3 regions of the Neorhizobium sp. T7_12 genome follow, and region 2 is predicted to be linked to each of the others. Evidence: predicted binding sites of a transcription regulator. Region 2 holds the regulator's gene; each other region holds the start of a gene.

Region 1 (8,022 bases), on a different contig from region 2:
TTGCGGTCGATCTCCTCGACATAGGTCGAGAGCAGAAGCTCGACATCGTTTTCGGCAAACCAGGTTTCGGGCCGGAAGGTCAGCCGCTCGAACTCCATTTCGCCGAGCAGATATTTCTTGGAAAGCGGCGGGCGCTGGTAGGGGATCACGTTTTCCGAACCGATGATCGTAATCGGCCGCGCATCCTTCAGGGCCCGGAGTTTTGCAGCGAGCGCGAAACCCGCCTGGCCCGCACCAATTATCACCAACCTGCCCGTCACGTCTCGCTCCCCACACCGATCATGGTTTCGTTGATAGCACCACCAATCCGATCGCAAGGGGTATCCCCGCGACACTGGTCCGTCAACAACGCGACATGGCCGATTATGCGCAATGAGTTCGCAGCTGTCCCACACGGAAAGGAAAAACCGCCTCTACAGCGTTAAAACCGGGATTTGTCTCCAATATCCCCGCCGATCCGTCGCATTTTATCATTCCGTTTCAGAATGTGTCAGCGGAGGAGGAATATAGTCACAGAGTAGGAATGAAAACGGGAGGGTGTGATGCCCTTGACTATGGACCAGGACACCAGAAAAGACGGCCCGCGCGACCGGGCCTTCGAGAAGTTCACGATCGACCGCCCCGGCAAGGTCATCCTTGTCGGCCATCATCTCAGCACCAAAACCAGCTTCCGCTGCCTGATCCGCAGCATCTCGCTCTACGGTGCGGAAATCGAGGTCGGCCCGACCCTGCCGATGCCGAACAACTTCTTCCTCGAAATCCTCGGCATCCATGACGACATCGGATGCACGGTGATCCGCCGCGAAGAAGAGAAGGTCACCGTCGGCTTCAACATGCTGATCGACGCCGAGTTTCTGCATCACGTGATCCGGCTGAGCTTCGAGACGAGTCATTGACGGGCAGATAGTCCCGCGGTCGGGGGACCTTTTCCTCCCGCTTATGGCCGCCGCTCGCCAGCCGCGACAGAAACGGCACGACCCACAGCAGCCCAGCCCATTCGGCACCCTCGAGGGGATCGGCCATCGGATGCCGAAGCCCGTTCAGGCAGCACCTGTCCTTTCCCTTGTTCAGCTGTTCCCAAAGTCTCACCCAGTTGAGAAGCATGGCGGTCACTCCATCTATGATGCGATGCCATCGAGCTAGTGATTTGCCGCTCGGCTTGTAGACGCGCCGGCGAAAGCTGCTTTTCATCCATGAACGATGGGAAGATCACCGGTGAAACGATATGGTGCCTGATATGACGGACGCGGGCTGGGACGATCTCAAACTGTTCCTGCATGTGGCGAGCGAAGGGGGCTTGAGCGGCGCCGCCGCCCGCACGGGCCTCAGTGCCCCGACGATCGGTCGGCGGATGCTGGCGCTCGAGCGGGCAACCGGCCGGACCCTGTTCGTGCGCAGCCAGCAGGGCTATCGGCTGGCGCCGGATGGAGAAACGCTGCTCGAACACGTCCGCGCCATGCAAAGGACCGCTGACAGCATTGCCGACTGGAACGCGCAGGCCTTTGCCATGCCGATCGTCTCGATCGGCGCCGATGCCTGGCTTTCCGGTTACATCGGCGAGCACACGCCGGAGATCAGGGGCAGAGAGGACCGGTTCCGGCTCTGCTGCAAGTCTTTGCACAAGGGCGTCGATTTCACCTATCGCGAGGCGGATATCGGGATCGTCGCCCGGAGGCCGGAATCGGGCAATGTGGCGATCCGCCGATCGGTCGTCGTCGCACACTCTATATATAGGGCGAAGAGCCTTGCCGAAGACGAGACCATGCCCTGGGTTTCGCTCGGCACCGACAACTCCCATTCCCCGGCCGATAAATGGGTGTTCCAGAATCACGAGGCCGATATTCGGACCTGGACCAATTCCCCGGATATCCTGCCGAGACTGATCGCCCGCGGCAACGGGCGCGGCGTGCTGCCGTGCTTCATCGGCGATTCCGTTCCCGGCCTGGTGCGCGAGGGCGGCATCATCGCAGAGCTCACCTATACAATGTGGATCGTCGCCAATGACGACGACCGGCACCGGCCGGAGGTACGTCAGGTCATCGAAAGGCTCGGCGCGCTTTTCAAACGGGAGGCGAAAAGATTTAGCGGCGATCAAGCCTAATCGAGCCCAAGCAGACTTGCATGCCGGTGAATCGATCCTATTGTGTGCCGGTTTTAAAAGAACCGGAACTGAAGTCCATGCCCGCATTCTCGCGCTTTACGCCGCTGATCAGCGCCCTTCCCGCCACCGTCCCCTTCGTCGGGCCCGAGGCCATCGAGCGCAATCGCGGCCTCATGGTGAAGGCTCGCATCGGCGCCAATGAAAACGGCTTCGGCCCTGCGCCTTCCGTCATCGAGGCGATCAGTGCTGCGGCGACAAGCACCTGGAAATATGCGGATCCGGAAAATTTCGAACTGAAGCAGGCGCTCGCCGCGCATCTGCGCTGTCAGATCAACAACATTGCCGTCGGCGAAGGCATAGACAGCCTGCTCGGGCTAATCGTGCGGATGGTGATCGAGCCGGGCATGCCGGTCGTCACCTCGTTCGGCGCCTATCCGACGTTCAACTTCCACGTGGCCGGCCATGGCGGCCGGCTGGTGACGGTGCCTTACGTCGACGACCGCGAAAACCTCGACGGGCTGTTGGAAGCCGTTCGCCGTGAAAACGCGCCGCTGGTCTATTTCGCCAATCCCGACAATCCGATGGGAAGCTGGTGGGATGCCGACAGCATCGTCGCTTTTGCCAAGGCGCTGCCGGAAACCTGCCTGATGATTCTCGACGAAGCCTATTGCGAGACAGGCCCGGCCGGCGCGACGCCCGATATCGCCGCCCTGATCGACCGGCCGAACATCATCCGCACCCGGACCTTCTCAAAGGCCTACGGCATGGCCGGCTCGCGGGTGGGTTATGCGATCTCGACGCCCGGCACTGCTGAGGCCTTCGACAAGATCCGCAATCATTTCGGCATGAACCGGATCGGTATCGCCTCGGCACTCGCGGCGCTGAAAGACCAGGCCTACCTCTCCCAGGTGATCGGGCAGATCAAGGCCTCGCGGGACCGGATCGCGGCAATCGCTGAAACCAACGGACTGAAGCCGCTGGCGTCCGCCACCAATTTCGTGGCGATCGATTGCGGCCGCGACGGCGCCTATGCACGCTCGATCGTCGATGGGCTGATGGAGCACGGAGTTTTCATCCGCATGCCGGGTGTTGCGCAGCTCAACCGCTGCATCCGCGTCAGCACGGGCCCGGAATCGGACATGGCACTGTTCGAAGAAGCTCTGCCGAAGGTGCTGAAGGGCCTATAGGTTATACGAAAAACGACCGCGCCGGCCTTGTTCCTGCCGGTCGCGGTCTCAATTTCCGGCGATCGTCCCCGTCTAGACCGACCGCCCTGTCTCCCAATCCCTCATGGGTGCTGTCTTTTGGATTGTTCTCCCGCCGGCCCTCTTGCGGGGCCGGTCAATTCGTTGACCACGGCGCTCCTGAAGGCGCTCAGTGCATGGTCATCCATTCGCGAGCGGCGCGGAGTGCTGCGGCCAGTTGCATCTTGCTCATCGTCTGAGCGAGGTCGGCGCGCAATTCGGCGGCGCGATCGGAGCCTTTGATCGCGGCAATGTTGAGCCATTTGTGTGCGGAGATCAGATCGACGTCGCAACCACGACCGGTCGCATACATCAGGCCCATTTCGCAGAAAGTGTCAGCGCGGGTTTCGCCACCCATGGTGGCCATTCCGGAATTGTTCATTTCAAAGCGTGCCATCGGTTTGATCCCTGTTAAAGCCTGTTGTTCGTCGTCTGCCCTGTTTTTGCCCTTTCGGGCTCCATCCGGATCACCGTCTTCAAGCGGCTGTTTCGATCCTTCCGGCCGGCGATTTTTTCCGCTCGTTTGATGACTTCACTATGCGCCCAACCTTCCAAAAGACGCCTAAAAAGCATGATTAATTCAACGAAAACAAAGTTCAAACGCTTCGTAAATTTGAGTTTTTGTTAAACATGGGATGCCTTGCATTTTAAGGAATTTGCGGAGATTTTTACGAAAAGTTTAGAAAACGATTTAAACCGATCGCTAACTACGAATACGGTTCGGTTCGGTGAACCTGTCTCCAGGGCTGTGGAAAGCCCCGGCCTTCCCGAGCGCTGAAATTCTGCCATATCGGGCCCAAACTCATATTTACCTTTACGTGTGCGTAAGATAAATTTCGGCACGAGTTCGTCCAGAGGGGTGCGAACTGGAGGAAACCGCGCCGTCTGTCTGCTCTCGAAGAGCTCAGCGGCGGAAGCGAAGGAGGAGAACAATCATGATGCGCAGACTGATGCTTGTTGCCGTGCTGGCACTTGCCGCGACCGGAGCCCGGGCCGCAGAGCCGATCGAAGGCAATTGGAAGACCGCCAGCGGCGAGACCGCGGTGATCGGCAAATGCGGCACCGCCTATTGCGTGACGCTGAAGACCGGCAAACATTCGGGCAAGCAGATCGGCAAGCTCTCCGGCAAGGACGGTGAATATAGCGGCGAGATCACCGATCCCGCGGAGGACAAGACCTATAGCGGGTCCGGCTCGGTCAACGGCAATTCGCTTAAGATGAAGGGCTGCGTCCTCGCCATCCTTTGCAAGTCGCAGACGTGGACCCGCCTCTAAGCCGATCGCCCGAATATCGTCCCATATAAGAAGTGCAGAAATGGCCGCGCCGGCAACGGCACGGCCATTTTTGGTTTCCAACCGTCAAGAGGTGCCTGAATATTTTGCTGCGCCGCATCAAGAAAAGGCAATTTGATCACGCGAACGGCATCGATTTGGGGCGTAAAAATTCGCGAAATTTCAATGTCACAGTTTTGTGAAAAGCTTGAATACCTATTGAACACTATTTACGCCACATAAAAGCCTCGAAAATGACATGATTTCCCGAAAATTACACGCAGTCGGTGCAATTCTTTTTCGAACCATATATCACACTGATTTCACTTATTAATTATCTTACCAAATCGTAACTTAATCGATTTATTCGTGGCTTTTTCCGAGAAATAACCACGATAAGCACGTTTTACGTGCATTTTTTCCAAGCAGTTTTCGCTGTCAACGTTTCGTTGACAGCAGTCGCCGAAATGGGGGGCTTCCGGATCGAACCGATCGGTCCGATATCAGCATCGCAAACAGAAATTCACTCTGGTTCGGACCCAAGACCGAACCGAACATAACCTAAGGATAAAGACAATGACCAAGCTCACTTCCGCATTCGCCGCAGCCCTCATCGCTTCGGCCTCGTTCGCTTCCGTCGCCCTCGCTGAAGGCGACTATTACGAAGGCGCCTCCAAGGCTTCCGCCACCGTCGACCACGTTCAGACCGGCAGCATTGCTCAGGATCAACAGAACCAGATCCCGGCTCCGATCGGTCGCGGCGACTACTACGACGGCGCAAACCGCCCGAACTAACCGCAGCTCATTCAAAATACCGAAACAATCTCCGCAGGCCAGGTCGCAAACTAAAAGCCGCGGAACACTCTGAAGGGACTACCACCATGACTAAGATCACTTCCGCTATCGCCGCAGCCCTTATCGCTTCGGCTTCGTTCGCTACCGCCGCTCTAGCTGAAGGCAACTACTACGAAGGCGCTACTCCGCCGTCGGCCGGCCAGCAGCACCCGGCAACACATCAGAAGGCCCAGGGTTCGGCCAGCTACGGCTACACGGGCTCGGTCTCCAACGCCCAGGGTTCGAACCAGTCGTTCGACGGCACAGTCATCCTGAACCGTGGCGACTACTACGAAGGCGCAGTTCGTCCGAACTAACTGCAGCTCATTCAAGACACCAAAACAATCTCCGCAGGCCAGGTCGCAAACTGAAAGCCGCGGGTAACTCTGAAGGGACTACCACCATGACCAAGATCACTTCCGCTATCGCCGCAGCCCTTATTGCTTCGGCTTCGTTCGCTTCCGTCGCCCTCGCTGAAGGCGACTACTACGAAGGCGCCTCCAAGGCTTCCGCTACCGTCGACCACGTTCAGACCGGCAGCATCGGCCAGAAGGTTGATGCCCAGAAGGCCGACGTCAACAGCGGCGACTATTTCGACGGCGCAAACCGCCCGAGCTAATCGCAGCTCATTCAAGATACCGAAACAATCTCCGCAGGCCAGGTCGCAAACTCAAAGCCGCGGGTAACTCTGAAGGGACTACCACCATGACCAAGATCACTTCCGCTATCGCCGCAGCCTTCATCGCTTCGGCTTCCTTCGCCACCGCCGCTCTCGCCGATGAAGGCGACTATTACGAAGGTGCACAGCCCACCCAGCAGGCTCAGTCCGTCCATGGCGCCCGCGTCGACAGCTTCGGCTACACCGGTTCGATCGCTCGCGCCAAGGGTTCCGACCAGTCGAACCAGTCGTTCGACGGCACCGTCATCCTGGACCGTGGCGACTACTACCAAGGCGCAGTTCGTCCGAACTAACCGCCTCCTATTCAAGATATCGCACATATGTCCGCAGGCCGGGTCGCAAACTCACTGCCGCGGGCAACTCTGAAAGGCATAAGACAATGACAAAGATGACTTCCGCCCTCGCCGCAGCGCTGATCGCTTCGGTTTCGTTCGCCGGTGCAGCACTTGCTGAAGGCGACTACTACCAGGGCACCCAGAAGACCGGACCTGCCACAACCATCGATCGCCTGAACACCGGCAGCATCGATCGCCAGGACGGCAAGCTTCCGTTCAACAATGGCGGTGGCCGCGATAACCGTGCTTCCGACCTGGACAGCGGCGACTACTACAGCGGCGTCAACCGCCCGAACTAACCCTGAAGTTCGTTCACCATCGATAGCCGCACAGAGCCCTGCCCGGTGCGGGATCAAACAGACAGCAAACATACGAAAAAAATGAAATACCAGCCGCGCGAGCGGCTGGTATTCGCAGTTCATTCAAGACACCGATTGGAAAGACGGGTCGCAATCGTCTTTCCGGTGCGTGATGGCCGGACTCTGAAACCAGCCATCGAGTTCAAGATTAAGTGAAGCTTTTCCACGAATCAATCACGTTGATGCTCTTCTTCGTGAGATTTCCTGCATTTGGCACCGCGCCGCCGGTTTCCCGCAATATTACAGGCTTTTTGCCGTTCAAAAAAAACCGCTAGTTGGCGGCTCCGCTCCATTTCTATTGGAACGATCCTCCCTTCCAGGGATTTGTACCTCGGACGGAGCGATGAACCTCTCGCTCCGCACCATAAGAACAGATGGAAAGGACAGGACAATGAGAACCTATCTGACTTCCGGTATTGCCGCTCTTATCATTTCAGCAGGTTTTACTGGTGCAGCCATGGCGCAGGATGCCGTCTATCCTGACCCGAACGGCCTGCCGCAATCGCCGCCGACCCTCCAGCAGGATCGCGGCCAGGATCGCGGTCAAGGCGTGGACACCATGTCGACCGGCAGCATCTATCCGAGCACCGGCTACATGTACAACAACAACGCGAGCGGCAATGCCGATCTCGATGGTGGACAGGACGAAGGCGACTACTACGACGGTACGTTGCGTCCGCATAACTAAGCAGTTGCTTCAAGATACCGCATCCCGCGCAGGTCGCACCAATGCACGGGATGACCTCTCCACCGACAGACCAATTTCGAAGCCGGCCCTCGTGGCCGGCTTTTTCATGAACGCGGTGCTCTGCGAGGTGTGCCGACTCCTCGCCGAGGATGAAACCAGCGACGGAGGTCATAGACGATTCGTCGCGCATTCCGCCCCCTTTCGGCGTTAACCATTCTGAACGCTAGATGAAACCCTCTCTCAGGACGCATTCAGCCCCGCGCCTTTATTCTGCCGTCATTGGCTTTGGGGAGAGAACCATGACCATCCTTGCACGCCGCCTGACAATCGTAACGCTGATCATGACCATTTTCGCATTCGCCTTTGCCGCACTCGTCGCCGTTCCGGCGCGCAACGATCTGCGCGTGCATCTTGGCACCGGGGTGCCCTGTTATCATCCCGCCACGCCGAACTGCGTCGCCGCGCTTTGAAAAAAGTTCAGGTGTTCAATCGGCGGGAGCCTTTCAACGTC
Region 2 (8,022 bases):
GCCGGGCCTCAACGACTTTGCCTTTTCTTCCTATTTCGACGGCATCGGTGCGGTCGGATTTTTCTATGGAGCGCCGAAAAAGCAGGCTGCTGTCCAATCAACCCGGAGCTGGATTGCGGAGGTCGAAACCCGGCTTTTCGATCTGCGCAGCGCAATCGCAACCCATATCCGGGTGACCGTGCCCGGAGATCCCGGCGCCTTTGCCGCGGCGATCGTCACCGACGAGCGCCGGGCAATTTCCGAAGACACCACCGAGGCGTTGCGACTGTCGGGCCTCGCCCATATCGTCGCCATTTCGGGGCTGAACATGGCGCTCGCCGCCGGCATCTTCTTTGTCGGCGTGCGCACGGTGCTTTCCGTCTTCACGGGCTTCGCGCAGGCCTATCCGGTCAAGAAGATCGCAGCACTCGGCGCGCTGATGATGGCGACGGCCTATTACCTGATCTCCGGTTTCGGCGTTTCCGCCGAGCGGGCCTATATCATGATGGCGATCATGCTCGTCGCGGTGCTTTTCGATCGGCCATCGATCAGCCTGCGCAATGTCGCGCTGTCCGCCCTGGTCATCATCGCCATGTCGCCCTCGGAAATATTGGGGCCGAGCTTCCAGATGTCGTTTGCCGCCACCGCCGCCCTGGTCGCCGGCTACGCACTCTGGAAACACAGGGCAGAACGCCGCGATCCCGAACCTCTGCCACTCCATCACCCCGTGGTGACGCCGGTGCTGGCATCCTGGAATTTCGCGGCCGGCATCTTCGTGACGTCGCTGATCGGCGGCATCTCGACCGCCATGTTTTCGGTCGAGCATTTCCACCGTATCGCCACCTACGGCCTTGCCGCCAATCTCGCCGCCATGCCGATCATCTCCTTCGTGGTCATGCCGGCGGGGCTGGCCGGCATGCTGCTGATGCCGTTCGGCCTCGATGCGCCCTTCATGAAGCTCATGGGCCTCGGCCTGGAGTGGGTGATCGCCATCGCCAAACACGTCGCCGCCTGGGGCGGCGATGTCGGCATAGGGCGACAGCATCCCTGGTTCCTAGCTGTCTCGACGGCAGGTTTCCTGCTGCTGACGCTCATGAGGACGAGACTGAGGCTGATAGGCCTGCCGCTGTTGGTGACCGCTCTACTGCTTTCCTGGCAGGAGCGGTCGATGTCCCTGCCGGATATCCTGATCTCGGAAGACGGGGCGATGGTAGCACTTCTAGACGGAGAAGGGGTCGCCACCAATCGCGCCCGCCCGCCCGACTTCGTCTACGGCCAATGGAAAAGGGCGCTTCTGCTCGGCGATCCGACCAAGCCTGAAATGTCGCCATCCAGGGACAAGCCACCCGACGACAAGCCGCCCGGCGACAAGCCGCCCGGCGAGAGAACCAAAGAGCGCCCCGAACTGACCCCGCAGCAACTCGAAACGGCAAAGTCGAGGATAAAACAGGCGCCTGCCGGCCGCTTCACCTGCAAGCCGACGGCCTGGTGTGCGGCAAGCACGGGCAAGGGCATCGTTATCGTTGTCGAGGACGGCCGTTATGCGGGTGCCGCCTGCGACGCCGCCAGTCTTGTCATTGCGCCGCGTGCCCGCTTCGACCAATGCCGGTCCGGCGCCCTGATGATCAACGGTGCCACGCTTCGCAAGACGGGTGCCCTGGAGATCTCCCTCAACGGCGCGACCGACATTCGGCGCTGGCAGATCCGTGCCGCCATGGCGGGCGCAGATCGTCCCTGGAGCCGGCACCGCCACTATGATTGGCGAAGCCAGGGTTTCGATAGTTCATTGCCGGAACCGCTCCGGCAGATGATCAGTGATACCGGCGGATGAGGCCGACGAGCTTGCCCTGGATCTTCACCCGGTCCGGCCCAAAGATGCGGGTCTCATAGGCTGGGTTGGCGGCTTCGAGGGCGATGGAGGCACCGCGGCGGCGGAAGCGCTTCAGCGTCGCTTCCTCGTCGTCCACCAGCGCCACGACGATGTCGCCCGGATTGGCCGTATTGCTGTTGCGGATGATCACGGTATCGCCGTCGAGAATGCCGGCCTCGATCATCGAATCGCCCTTGACCTCGAGCGCATAATGTTCGCCGGAACCGAGCATCTCGGCAGGCACGGCGATGTCATGCGTGTTGTTCTGGATCGCCGAGATCGGCACGCCGGCAGCGATGCGGCCCATGACCGGAACGGTGGTGGCGTTCGGTGAATCGTCGTTGGCGGCGGGTTTCTGAGGCGCCGCGACCGGCTGCGGTTTGCCGAGGCTGCCCTCGATGACGCTGGGCGAAAAACCGCGCCGTGGCTGCATGCTCGGCGAGTAGGCTTCCGGCAGCTTGATGACTTCGAGCGCCCGGGCCCGGTTCGGCAGGCGGCGGATGAAGCCGCGCTCCTCGAGCGCGGTGATCAGGCGGTGGATGCCGGACTTGGACGCGAGGTCGAGAGCATCCTTCATTTCATCGAATGACGGCGGGATGCCGGATTCCTTCATGCGTTCGTGAATGAACAGAAGCAATTCCTGTTGTTTGCGCGTGAGCATCTTTTGGCACCCTCAGAGTCGGAAACAAATCCAGAACGGACACTATATGTTCCATATGTGTTCTGCAAGTCCCTAAATTTCTGTGAAGTATGATGATTTTTTCTTCATAGATGCGTGCCAGATATCTCGAGCCACACCACTTGCGCGGCGCGAGCCCGCTGCCAAAGTAGCTTTGCGATTCCAATTCCGGGGGCCCTCGCGTGAATGCAAGACCAATCGATCATCTCGTGCTGCCGGTGGCGGGACTTACCGCTGCGCGTTCCCGGCTCACGAAGCTTGGTTTTACAGTTGCGCCCGACGCTTTTCATCCTTTCGGCACAGCCAATGCTTGCGTGTTCTTCTCGGATGGCAGCTACCTGGAGCCGCTGGCTCTTGCCAATCGCCGTCATGCAAGCGCTGCCGCCAAACGTGGCAACGTTTTTACCGCACGCGATCTGGCCTTCCGCAAGGGACGCGACAGGCAGGGCTTCTCGGCGCTCGTTGTCGCCACGCGCGACGCGATGGCCGATCACGCGCGTTTCAAGATGCGCGGCGTCTCGGCAGGCGACGTGCTGGAATTTTCCCGCGGGATGACCTTGGCCGACGGTTCCGAAACCCAGGCGAGCTTCCGGCTGGCTTTTGCCGGTGATGACCGGGCGCCCGACTTCCTGATGTTTTCCTGCCAGCGGATCAATCCCCTGCCGGCCGATCGCGGCGAACTGGAGCACCATTCCAATGCGGTCATGGGGCTGAGCAAGATCATCCTGTCGGCATCGGCGCCCTCCGATTTCGCACCCCTGGCCGAGCAGGTGCTGATGACGAAGGCCAAGCCAGAGGCTGCTTCGCTCGAGCTTGCGGCGGCAAATGCCCACATTCGCATCCTGCAGGATCACGAACTCGAGGCGGAATTCGCCCTGCCGCCGACGCCGGGTGCCGAGGGGCTGCGCGGCCGGGTGATCATCTTCAAGACGGCCGATCTTGCCGTGACAGAGATCACCCTTGCTGCTAATGACGTCGCATTCGTCCGCCGGGAGGGCCGTGTTCTCGTCTCGGCGGCGCCCGGCCAGGGTGTTTTGTTCGGCTTCGAGGAATAGGTTCATGGAAGTTACCGCAAATTCCAGCGTCTCCGTCGGCGAGGGAGACGGCAAGGTGGTTTTCGCGCAGGACGCAAAACTGTCGCTGATCGCCGGTCCCTGCCAGATGGAAAGCCGCGACCACGCCTTCATGATGGCAGGCGCGCTGAAGGAACTCTGCGGCAAGCTCGGTATCGGCCTCGTCTACAAATCCTCCTACGACAAGGCCAACCGCACGTCGATTTCCGGCAAGCGCGGCATAGGGCTCGAAACCGCCATGGAAATCTTTGCCGACCTCAAGAAGGAGTTCGGCTTTCCGGTCCTGACCGACATTCACACGGAAGAGCAATGCACCGTCGTGGCGGAAACGGTAGACATCCTGCAGATCCCGGCTTTCCTCTCCCGCCAGACGGACCTGCTTGTCGCAGCCGCCAGGACCGGCCGCGTCATCAACGTCAAGAAGGGCCAGTTCCTGGCGCCCTGGGACATGAAGAACGTGCTTGCCAAGTTCACCCAGAGCGGCAATCCGAACGTGCTGCTCTGCGAGCGCGGTGCTTCCTTCGGCTACAACACGCTGGTCTCCGACATGCGCTCGCTGCCGATCATGGCGTCGCTCGGCGCTCCGGTCATCTTTGATGCGACGCATTCGGTGCAGCAGCCGGGCGGGCAGGGCGCTTCGACCGGCGGCGACCGCACCATGGTGCCGGTGCTGGCGCGCGCAGCCGTCGCGGTCGGTGTCGCCGGCGTCTTTCTGGAAACCCACGAGGATCCGGACAACGCGCCCTCGGACGGCCCCAACATGGTGCATCTGAAGGACATGCCACGGCTGCTCGAAAAGCTGCTCGCGCTCGATGCCATCGCCAAGGCGGCTTGAGCCCGCCCACAAAAAGCGCGCAAACTGCTTCGATTGTAATTTTCGTGTCATTGATTATGAGACATTTTCAGTGACCTCGTGACGTCAAGTCCAAACCCAGGGAGAGACCCTTGACCGCCATCACCGATATCATCGCCCGCGAAATTCTCGACAGCCGCGGCAATCCGACCGTCGAGGTCGATGTCTATCTGGAAGACGGTTCGATGGGCCGCGCGGCCGTTCCGTCGGGCGCCTCCACCGGCGCCCATGAAGCCGTTGAACTGCGTGACGGCGGCAAGCGCTATCACGGCAAGGGCGTCGAAAAGGCGGTCGAAGCCGTCAACACCGAGATCTTCGATGCGATCGGCGGTTTCGATGCCGAAAGCCAGATCCATATCGACAAGACGATGATCGCGCTCGACGGCACGCCGAACAAGTCGCGCCTCGGCGCCAATGCCATCCTCGGCGTCTCGCTCGCCGTCGCCAAGGCTGCCGCCGAAACGTCGGGCCTGCCGCTCTACCGTTATGTCGGCGGCCCCAACGCCCATGTCCTGCCGGTGCCGATGATGAACATCATCAACGGCGGCGCGCATGCCGACAACCCGATCGACTTCCAGGAATTCATGGTCATGCCGGTCGGCGCCGATACGCTGAAGGACGCCGTGCGCATGGGCTCGGAGATCTTCCACGTCCTCAAGAAGGAACTGGCGGCCCAGGGTCACAATACCAATGTCGGCGACGAAGGCGGTTTCGCACCGGGCCTGAAGAGCGCGTCGGAGGCCCTCGACTTCATCATGAAATCGGTCGAGAAGGCCGGTTACACGCCTGGCGACGACGTTTGCCTGGCGCTCGATTGCGCCTCGACCGAATTCTTCAAGAACGGCAAGTACGAAATGGAAGGTGAGGGCCGCACGCTCGAGCCGGAAGCCATGGCCGATTACCTGGCCGAGCTTGCAGCCAAGTACCCGATCATTTCAATCGAAGACGGCATGGCCGAAGACGATTGGGCCGGCTGGAAGTACCTGACCGACAAGATCGGCGCCAAGTGCCAGCTCGTCGGCGACGACCTGTTCGTCACCAACTCGGCGCGCCTGCGCGACGGCATCAAGATGGGTGTCGCCAACTCCATCCTCGTCAAGGTCAACCAGATCGGCTCGCTGTCGGAAACGCTCGATGCGGTCGAGACGGCACACAAGGCGAGCTATACCGCCGTCATGTCGCACCGTTCGGGCGAAACGGAAGATTCGACCATCGCCGATCTTGCCGTCGCCACCAATTGCGGACAGATCAAGACCGGCTCGCTGTCGCGTTCCGATCGGCTGGCCAAATACAACCAGCTCATCCGCATCGAGGAAATGCTGGGCCCGCAGGCCGTTTATGCCGGCCGCGGCATCCTGAAAGCCTAAGGCTTTTCGATCCGATATTTGCCATGAAAGCCCGCGCCAAAAGCGCGGGCTTTTTCGCGTCATGATTCTGGTCAACGATTGCTTAAGCAAGTTCTGCGAATTTGAAGCTCTGTTTCGGATCTGATTTGAGATCCCGTAAGCGTGACAAGGCGTTAGAGCGGCATGTGGACAAAGCATCATAAGAAAAGAAAATTCGGCCGTTTTGTCCTTCCCGCCATCACAGTCGCGTTTCTGTCCTACTTCGGTTATCATTCCATCCATGGCGACCTCGGTCTGATCGCCACGGAGGAATTCGAACGTCAGCGGCAGGCCCGCGCGGGCGAACTCGCCAAGCTGACCGCCCGGCGCGAAACGCTGGAGCGGCAGGTTCAACTGATGAGCGACGGTTCGCTCGACAAGGACATGCTGGACGAGATCGCCCGCTATCAGCTGAATATTTCCCGCGGCGACGAAATCGTCATCTTCAACAACTACTTCTAAATTAACCCGATTTCGGTTAATTTTACATTTCTGTAACCTATTCAATAGGTTGCGCGGAATGTGAGCCATGCATTTATGGCATTGCTGGGGCAGCTTTTCTTGCCTATGGTACGCCCCGACACCAGAGTGGGAATCTGGCGATACACGTCAGGGCGTAATCTCGCTCTCAACGCAGAACTCAAAGGGAGGGATGAATGGCGCCGACCAAGACCGCGTCTGTATCCGGCCGCAAACCAGCGGCAAAGTCTGCAATCAAATCGGCCTCGAAAGCCTCCGCCAAGGAGTTTACGGGCAAGAACACCCCGGATTTCGGCAAGGATCAGGATCTTCACGCCTATCGTGAAATGCTGATGATCCGTCGTTTCGAGGAAAAGGCCGGCCAGCTCTACGGCATGGGCTTCATCGGTGGTTTCTGTCACCTCTATATCGGCCAGGAAGCTGTCGTCGTCGGCATGCAGATGGCGCAACAGGAGGGTGACCAGGTTATCACCGCCTATCGCGACCATGGGCATATGCTGGCAACCGGCATGAGCGCGCGTGGCGTCATGGCCGAGCTCACCGGACGCAAGGGCGGCTATTCCCGAGGGAAGGGCGGCTCGATGCACATGTTCTCCAAGGAGAAGCATTTCTACGGCGGCCACGGCATCGTCGGCGCCCAAGTTTCGCTCGGAACCGGTCTCGCCTTCGCCAACAGGTATCGTGGTAATGACAGCGTCTCGGTCGCCTATTTCGGCGATGGCGCGGCCAACCAGGGCCAGGTCTACGAGAGCTTCAACATGGCGGCCCTCTGGAAGCTGCCGATCGTCTATATCGTCGAGAACAACCGTTATGCGATGGGCACCTCGACGGCTCGTGCGACGGCGCAGTCGAACTACTCGCTGCGTGGTTCCGGCTTCGGCATCCCTGGCATCCAGGTCGACGGCATGGACGTTCGTGCCGTGAAGGCCGCCGGCGACGAGGCGCTCGAGCACTGCCGCTCCGGCAAGGGCCCGATCATTCTCGAAATGCTCACCTACCGTTATCGCGGCCACTCCATGTCCGACCCGGCGAAATATCGCTCCAAGGACGAAGTGCAGAAGATGCGCTCCGAGCACGACCCGATCGAGCAGGTGCGCCTGCGCCTCATCGAAAAGGGCTGGGCCACCGAGGACGAGCTGAAGGCGATCGACAAGGATATCCGCGACGTCGTTTCGGATAGCGCCGATTTCGCCCAGGCCGATCCGGAGCCGGATCCGTCCGAGCTCTACACTGACATTCTGCTCTGATCGCGGGGAGGGAACCCAATGCCAATCGATATCCTGATGCCCGCGCTTTCTCCGACCATGGAGGAAGGCACGCTTTCCAAATGGCTGAAGCAAGAAGGCGACAAGGTCACGTCCGGCGATGTCATCGCTGAAATCGAGACCGACAAGGCGACCATGGAAGTGGAAGCCGTCGATGAAGGCGTGATCGGCAAGCTGCTGATCGCTGCCGGCACCGAAAACGTCAAGGTCAACACCAAGATTGCGGTGCTCCTGCAAGATGGCGAGAGCGCCGATGCGATGAGCGCGGAAAAGCCGGCGGCACCTGCCAAGGCTGACGCGGACACACCGGCTGCAACGTCCGACGCCGCAGGCGGCAAGGCCCGCGAAGCAAGTGAAGAGACGCCTGCCGCGGCCAAGGTCCCGGCCCAGCCCAGGGCCGAGGCTGCCGCCGATCCGGATATCCCGGCCGGCACCGAA
Region 3 (8,022 bases), on a different contig from region 2:
TGAGTTCATCGCCGATTTCATCGCGGCCGAGAGCCGTCAGGCGGGCGAGACGGAGCTCGAGGATGGCGCGCGCCTGTTCCTCGGACAGATTGTAGGTACCGTCCTCGTTAATCTTGTGGCGCGGATCGTCGATGAGCCGGATCAGCGCATCGACATCCTGAGCCGGCCAGCGACGGGTCATCAACTGCTCGCGCGCCGTCTGCGGATCGGGTGCGCGACGGATCAGGAGAATGATCTCGTCGATATTGGCGACCGCGATCGCCAGGCCCACCAGGACGTGAGCACGTTCGCGAGCCTTTCGCAGCAGGTATTTCGTGCGCCGGCTCACCACTTCCTCGCGGAAGGACACGAAGGCGCGCAGCATGTCGAGCAGCGCGAGCTGTTCCGGCTTGCCGCCATTCAGCGCCACCATGTTGCAGCCGAAGGAGGTCTGCAGCGGCGTGTAGCGATAGAGCTGGTTGAGGATCACGTCGGCATTGGCATCGCGCTTCAGCTCGACGACGACCCGGTAGCCCTGGCGGTCGGATTCGTCGCGCAGGTCGGAAATGCCCTCGATGCGCTTTTCGCGTACCAGCTCGCCGATCTTCTCGACCATGGTCGCCTTGTTCACCTGATAGGGAACTTCGGTGATGATGATCTGCTCGCGATCACCGCGCATCGGCTCGATTGCGGCGACGCCGCGCATGATCACCGAGCCGCGGCCGGTCTCGTAGGCGGAACGGATGCCGGCCCGCCCGAGGATCAGGGCGCCTGTCGGAAAGTCCGGACCGGGAATGATCTCCATCATTTCCGGCAGCTCGATCGCCGGGTTGTCGATCAGGGCGATACAGCCGTTGATCACTTCCACCAGATTGTGCGGCGGGATGTTGGTCGCCATGCCGACGGCGATGCCGCCTGCGCCGTTGACCAGAAGGTTCGGGAATTTCGCCGGCACCACGACGGGTTCGGAGAGCGTGCCGTCATAGTTGTCGCGGAAATCGACGGTTTCCTTGTCGAGATCGTCGAGCAGCGCGTGGGCCGCTTTCTCGAGGCGGCATTCGGTGTAACGTTCGGCCGCCGGCGGATCGCCGTCGATCGAGCCGAAATTGCCCTGGCCGTCGATCAGCGGCAGGCGGAGCGACCAGTCCTGCGCCATACGCGCCAGCGCGTCATAGATCGCCGAGTTGCCGTGGGGATGGAATTTACCCATCACGTCCCCGGTTACACGGGCGCATTTGACGTATTTCTTGTTCCAGTCGATGCCGAGTTCCGACATGCCGTAGAGGATGCGCCGGTGGACCGGCTTCAGTCCGTCGCGGACGTCAGGAAGGGCGCGGCTGACGATGACGCTCATGGCGTAATCGAGGTAGGACCGCTGCATCTCTTCCATGATGGAAATGGGTTCGATGCCTGGAGGCAGCTTTCCGCCGCCGGGTGTGCTTTGCTCAGTCAAATCGGATCACGATCTCTGTTCGGAATCAGTTTCTTTTTTATAGCGGAAAGCGGTTCCGAGCGCCAATTTCCACAATGGTTTTGAACAGCTTTTGCGGCTTTAACACGGCTTTTGAACAAGGTCGAAACATGCCGCGACGCTGACGGGGTGGGCTTTCTTTCGCTGCCGGCCTGTCCTAACAATCTTCGCATGCGACTGCAAGGATTGCAGCCTGACAGGGAGAGGATATGGCGACCCCCGATATGCTGGTCAATGCGCTGACCACGATGCTCGTGACACTCGACCCGCCCGGTCTGGCGCCGGTCTTTCTGGGCCTGACCGTCGGCATGACCGCCCTCCAGCGCCGCCAGGTCGCCTTTCGAGGATCGCTGATCGCCTTCGGCATCCTCGCCGTCTTCGCGCTGTTCGGTTCGAGCGTGCTCGGGCTGCTCGGCATTTCGATCGGTGCCTTCCGTATTGCCGGCGGCCTGCTGCTCTTCTGGATCTCGTTTGAAATGGTGTTTGAGAAACGCCAGGAGCGAAAGGAGAAGACATCCCAGGCGGCGATCACCATCGACCACATCCACAATATCGCGGTGTTTCCGCTGGCGCTGCCGCTGATTGCCGGACCGGGCGCGATCTCGGCTACCGTCCTGCTTTCCGGCACCCTGCCCGGCGTTCTCGATCGGGCGCTTTTCATCGGCGTCATCGCGCTGATCATGCTGCTCGTCTACGCAACGCTTCTGGTCGCCGAACGGCTCGACCGTTTCCTCGGGGTCACCGGAAGGGCGATCCTCACCCGTCTGCTCGGCGTGATCCTCGCGGCGCTCTCCGTTCAGTTCGTCGTCGACGGGGTGCGGTCGGCCTTCAATCTTTAGGCCCGCACTCTTCGCGTAGGACCCAGCGTTAGATAAGACCTGGGCGACAGAGCGGAATTTTCTGCTAAAACGCGATTCATCTCACCTCACTCGAAGGTCTCCATGATGCGCCGCATGTTGCGCCGACTCCTGCCGGAAGCCACCCCCGTCAGCCCCAAGGAACGATTGCGTGCCGCACTTGGCGCGCTCGCGGGCATTCTGGTGACGGGACTGCTGGGAAGTCTGGCTTTGAAAGCAGATGCATCGCTTCCGGCGCTGGTCGCCCCCATGGGGGCCTCGGCCGTGCTGTTGTTTGCGGTGCCTTCCAGCCCGCTCGCACAGCCGTGGTCGATCCTTGGCGGCAATATCGTCGCCGCCCTTGTCGGCGTGACCGCCGCGCTTTTGATAACCAATCCGTTCCTGGCCTCGGCGGTGGCAATCGCCGTTGCCATCGCCTCGATGATGACGCTTCGGTGCCTGCATCCCCCGAGCGGGGCGATCGCGTTGACCGCGGTGCTGGGTGGGCCGGCCATCCACCAACTCGGATATGGTTTCGTGATCTGGCCCGTCGCCGGCAACTCGCTGGCCCTGCTGCTGCTCGCGCTGGCCTTCAACAATCTGACGGGACGTCGATACCCGCACGCGGCCAAGCCGACGGCGGCCGATCACGGCACGACCGATCCCGCCTCGATCCAGCGGATCGGCTTTACCTCCGCCGACCTCGACGATGTCCTGAAAGAATACGACGAATTCCTGGATATCGACCGCGACGACCTCGAAACCATCCTGCGGCGGACGGAACTGCGCTCCTATCGCCGGCGCGCCGGCCATCTCGATTGCGCCAGCATCATGTCGCGCGATGTGGTGGCGGTCGCACCCGACAATACCCTGAAGGAGGCGCACGACCTGATGCGCGCCCACCATTTCAAGGCCCTGCCGGTCACCAACGACAGGGCGGAAGTGGTTGGCATCGTCACCCAGACAGATTTTCTCGACAAGGCGAACTGGACGAGAGGCCGGCCGAAAATCGGTTTTGCCCAACGTGTGCGCCTCGTTCTGTCGGGCGCCAGCGCACCGAACGACACGGTCAAGGACATCATGACGACGCCGGTCAGGACGGTTGGCCCGGCCACGCCGATCGCGGACGCTATCGTCATCTTCGCCGAGGAGGGGCTGCACTACCTGCCGGTAACCCGGGAGAACAACAAACTGGTCGGCATTCTCTCGCAAACGGACGTCCTGGTCGCGATGCTCGCCGACAAGGCGGCCGCCTGATCGATAATTCAGGCAGCTGCCGTTTCATAAATCGATGCCGACCGACCGATCAGAACGGGATGTCGTCGTCGAGATCGCGCGAGAAATTGCCGCCGGCCGGCTGACCGCCGGAGGACGGAGCGCCGCGGCTCGCGCCGCCCGCAGCGGGCCGACGCTCGTAATCGTCACCGCCGCCAAAATCGTTGCCGCCGAAATCGCTGCCGACACGATTGCCGCCGCCACCGCCACCGCCGAAACCAGCACGGTCACCGCCGCCCTCGCCGCGGCCATCCAGCATGGTCAGCGTCGAGTTGAAGCCCTGAAGCACGATTTCCGTCGAATAGCGGTCGTTGCCGGTCTGGTCCTGCCACTTGCGGGTCTGCAGCGCGCCTTCGATATAGAGCTTGGCGCCCTTCTTCACGTATTGCTCGACGACCTTGCAGAGACCTTCGTTGAAGACGACGACAGTATGCCATTCGGTCTTCTCGCGGCGTTCGCCATTGTTGCGATCGCGCCAGGTTTCGGACGTGGCGATGCGAAGGTTGGCGATCGGCCGGCCGTCCTGCGTCCGGCGGATTTCAGGATCAGCCCCCACATTCCCCACCAGGATTACCTTGTTCACACTACCAGCCATATTCATCACCTCATCTGCCGCCCGGTAACGGCACCAAAAATCAATCGCGGCACTCTAGCCCATCGGGCCCAGCCATTGGGCTTTTGCGATCTTTAATCCACAGGCAAATTTGTTCTTTATTTGTTCTATTTTATTCCTATAGTGCTGTCAACCGACTCGGGAACGGCGTTGCATGGCAGCAGTTTCGTCTCGACAGTCGTGGATCAATCACTACATAAGGGCCTTCGATCCTCCCGAGAGCATGAAGATGAGCGAACTGAAGAGCATTTCCATACGTGGTGCGCGCGAGCATAATTTGAAGGGGATCGATCTCGATTTGCCCCGCAATTCGCTGATCGTCATGACCGGCCTGTCCGGTTCCGGCAAGTCGTCGCTCGCCTTCGACACGATCTACGCAGAAGGCCAGCGGCGTTATGTCGAAAGTCTTTCGGCCTATGCGCGCCAGTTTCTGGAAATGATGCAGAAGCCGGATGTCGACCAGATCGACGGACTTTCCCCGGCGATCTCGATCGAGCAGAAGACGACGTCGCGCAATCCGCGCTCGACGGTCGGCACTGTCACCGAAATTTACGACTATATGCGCCTGCTTTTTGCGCGCGTCGGGGTGCCCTATTCGCCGGCGACGGGCCTGCCGATCGAAAGCCAGACGGTCAGCCAGATGGTCGACCGCATCCTCGCCTTCGAGGAAGGCACGCGTCTTTATATTCTCGCGCCGATGATCCGCGGGCGCAAAGGCGAGTATAAAAAAGAACTCGCCGACCTGATGAAAAAGGGGTTCCAGCGCGTCAAGGTCGACGGCCAGTTTTACGAGATCGCCGACGTTCCGGCGCTCGACAAGAAATACAAGCACGATATCGATATCGTCGTGGACCGGCTCGTGGTCCGCTCCGATATTGCCGCGCGCCTGGCGGACAGCCTTGAAACCTCGCTGAAACTGGCAGACGGGTTGGCGGTCGCCGAGTTCACCGACAAGCCGCTGCCGCCGGAAGAGACTTCGGCCGGCGGATCCGCGAACAAATCCCTCAACGAGACGCACGAACGGGTGCTGTTTTCTGAAAAGTTCGCCTGCCCCGTTTCCGGATTCACGATTTCGGAAATCGAGCCGCGGCTGTTTTCGTTCAACAATCCTTTTGGCGCCTGCCCCACCTGCGACGGGCTCGGCTCGCAGCAGAAGGTGGACGAAGCGCTGATCGTGCCGGAGCCTGCCCGGACGCTGCGCGACGGCGCGATTGCGCCGTGGGCGAAATCCACCTCGCCTTATTACAATCAGACGCTCGAAGCACTGGGCAAGGTTTTCGATTTCAAGCTGTCCAGCCGCTGGAACGAGCTTTCTGCGGAGGCGCAGAGGGCCATCCTCGAAGGCACCGAGGAAAAGATTGAATTCCACTATGCCGACGGCGCCCGCTCCTACAAGACGGTCAAGAATTTCGAAGGCATCGTGCCGAACCTCGAGCGCCGCTGGAAGGAAACCGACAGCGCCTGGGCGCGCGAGGAGATCGAACGGTATATGTCGGCGGCGCCCTGCCCGGCCTGCAACGGCTATCGCCTGAAGCCGGAGGCACTCGCCGTAAAGATCAACAAGCTGCATATCGGCCAGGTCACCGAGATGTCGATCCGGATCGCGCGCGACTGGTTCGAGGTGCTGCCGGAACAGTTGAACGCCAAGCAGAACGAAATCGCGGTCCGCATTCTGAAAGAGATCCGCGAGCGCCTGCGGTTCCTGAACGATGTCGGCCTCGATTATCTCAGCCTGTCGCGCAATTCCGGTACGCTCTCCGGCGGCGAAAGCCAGCGCATCCGGCTTGCCTCGCAGATCGGGTCCGGCCTGACCGGCGTGCTCTACGTGCTCGATGAACCGTCGATCGGCCTGCACCAGCGCGACAATGCCCGCCTGCTCGACACGCTGAAACACCTGCGCGACATCGGCAATACGGTGATTGTTGTCGAGCATGACGAAGACGCGATCATGAGTGCCGACTACGTCGTCGATATCGGCCCGGCAGCCGGCATCCATGGCGGACAGGTGGTGGCCGAAGGCACGCCCAACGAGGTGATGGCCAATCCGAAATCGCTGACCGGCAAATATCTGTCGGGCGAGCTCGGCGTGCCGGTACCGGCCGAGCGCCGCAAGCCGAAAAAGGGTAAGGAAATCAAGGTTTTTGGCGCCCGCGGCAACAACCTCAAGAATGTCACGGCAGCCATTCCGCTCGGCGTGTTCACCGCTGTGACAGGCGTGTCCGGCGGCGGCAAGTCGACCTTCCTGATCGAGACGCTTTACAAATCCGCCGCGCGCCGCGTCATGGGCGCCCGCGAAATCCCGGCCGAGCACGACAGGATCGACGGTTTTGAACATATCGACAAGGTGATCGACATCGACCAGTCACCGATCGGTCGGACGCCGCGTTCAAACCCCGCCACCTATACCGGCGCCTTCACGCCGATCCGCGACTGGTTTGCCGGCTTGCCGGAGGCAAAGGCCCGCGGCTACCAGCCGGGCCGTTTCTCGTTCAACGTCAAGGGCGGCCGCTGCGAAGCCTGCCAGGGCGACGGCGTCATCAAGATCGAGATGCACTTCCTGCCAGACGTCTATGTCACCTGCGACGTCTGCCACGGCAAGCGCTACAATCGCGAGACGCTCGACGTCACCTTCAAGGGCAAGTCGATCGCCGACGTGCTCGACATGACGGTCGAGGAAGGCGTCGAGTTCTTCTCGGCGGTGCCGGCGGTGCGCGACAAGCTGCAATCGCTTTTCGATGTCGGCCTCGGCTATATCAAGGTGGGCCAGCAGGCCAATACGCTTTCGGGTGGCGAGGCGCAGCGCGTCAAGCTAGCCAAGGAGTTGTCGAAACGTTCGACGGGGCGCACGCTTTACATCCTCGACGAGCCTACGACCGGCCTGCATTTCCACGACGTAGCCAAGCTTCTGGAAATGCTGCAGGAACTGGTGAACCAGGGCAATTCCGTGGTGGTTATCGAACACAATCTCGAGGTCATCAAGACGGCCGACTGGATCATCGATATCGGCCCGGAAGGCGGCACCGGCGGCGGCGAAGTGATCGCGGCCGGCACGCCCGAGCAGATCGTCAAGGAAAAACGGTCCTATACCGGCCATTTCCTGAAAGAACTGCTGGAGCGGCGGCCGGTCAAGAAGGTCGAAGCGGCGGAGTAGACTTGTGGACATTGCTGTATTGCTTGAACGGCTCAAGGATTTCGAGGCCAGAGCCATAGAGTTGGCGGCTAGAAAATTGCTGCCAACGAGCGGTGAAAGGCTTGAGTTATATAAATCGAAATTAGAACAGCTCGAAGCAGCACATTCTCGGTCGTGGTTCGGCGATCACTCGTCAACCTACTATCGAGATTTCGAAGCTCCTCCCGGTGGCCGTAGTTTTGACGTGGAATGGGGCTTCGTCCTGGGATTTAATGGCTCGCGCAATCCTAACTGGATTACCTATTCAAGGCCGGAAATACAGAAGTTTGTTTTTGGCGAGATCGGTGAAGGAATACTTCAGGAATGCCATAGTCACGCGGAGGATCTTGCCTCTGATCTTTTAGATATCCGCGACCAAGCACTGGGGTTACTTGAAGTTGCCAACATTGGATCGGTTGGGCGATATGTGAAGCGAATTAATGAGGATATATCGCCTTTCAGATTCTCAGACTATATCACTAGCAAATCCAAGAAACCCCAAGAATGACGAGGGATTCAGAAGAGATTTCTAAAGGTAGCTTTGTACCAGCTCACGTACAATATTTTTCTGCGATCCAGTCTTTTGATGTGAATTTACGAAAATCAAGAGAGCTTTCTAAAATCCTACGAGGAATAATTGAATTGTCACTTTGACGGCAGCACCGTTCTCTGCAGTTAT

The links. The regulator LexA, encoded in region 2, represses DNA repair genes until DNA is damaged. The targets are predictions, from matches to a motif close to TGTTCNNNNTGTGTTCNG.
Region 1: the regulator LexA is predicted to act here: its motif matches at 3,931-3,948, upstream of C5J26_RS17010 (sel1 repeat family protein).
Region 3: the regulator LexA is predicted to act here: its motif matches at 4,267-4,284, upstream of uvrA (excinuclease ABC subunit UvrA).

Annotation. Positions count from the first base shown of each region.
Region 1 is NZ_PVBK01000007.1:48,473-56,494, reverse strand. It holds gene C5J26_RS17030 (NAD(P)/FAD-dependent oxidoreductase) at 1-260, opposite strand, end outside; gene C5J26_RS17025 (PilZ domain-containing protein) at 543-896, shown strand; gene C5J26_RS17020 (LysR family transcriptional regulator) at 1,238-2,101, shown strand; gene C5J26_RS17015 (pyridoxal phosphate-dependent aminotransferase) at 2,179-3,288, shown strand; gene C5J26_RS17010 (sel1 repeat family protein) at 3,476-3,742, opposite strand; gene C5J26_RS17005 (DUF2147 domain-containing protein) at 4,281-4,619, shown strand; gene C5J26_RS17000 (hypothetical protein) at 5,193-5,411, shown strand; gene C5J26_RS16995 (hypothetical protein) at 5,498-5,767, shown strand; gene C5J26_RS16990 (hypothetical protein) at 5,854-6,069, shown strand; gene C5J26_RS16985 (hypothetical protein) at 6,156-6,422, shown strand; gene C5J26_RS16980 (hypothetical protein) at 6,509-6,763, shown strand; gene C5J26_RS16975 (hypothetical protein) at 7,215-7,511, shown strand; gene C5J26_RS32745 (hypothetical protein) at 7,811-7,981, shown strand.
Region 2 is NZ_PVBK01000002.1:404,641-412,662, forward strand. It holds gene C5J26_RS07955 (ComEC/Rec2 family competence protein) at 1-1,810, shown strand, start outside; gene lexA (transcriptional repressor LexA) at 1,791-2,510, opposite strand; gene C5J26_RS07965 (VOC family protein) at 2,711-3,583, shown strand; gene kdsA (3-deoxy-8-phosphooctulonate synthase) at 3,588-4,436, shown strand; gene eno (phosphopyruvate hydratase) at 4,547-5,821, shown strand; gene C5J26_RS07980 (septum formation initiator family protein) at 5,984-6,301, shown strand; gene pdhA (pyruvate dehydrogenase (acetyl-transferring) E1 component subunit alpha) at 6,496-7,566, shown strand; gene C5J26_RS07990 (pyruvate dehydrogenase complex E1 component subunit beta) at 7,585-8,022, shown strand, end outside.
Region 3 is NZ_PVBK01000001.1:1,170,110-1,178,131, reverse strand. It holds gene gyrA (DNA gyrase subunit A) at 1-1,432, opposite strand, end outside; gene C5J26_RS05785 (MarC family protein) at 1,660-2,289, shown strand; gene C5J26_RS05780 (HPP family protein) at 2,395-3,543, shown strand; gene C5J26_RS05775 (single-stranded DNA-binding protein) at 3,593-4,156, opposite strand; gene uvrA (excinuclease ABC subunit UvrA) at 4,404-7,325, shown strand; gene C5J26_RS05765 (hypothetical protein) at 7,330-7,851, shown strand; gene C5J26_RS05760 (TIR domain-containing protein) at 7,994-8,022, shown strand, end outside.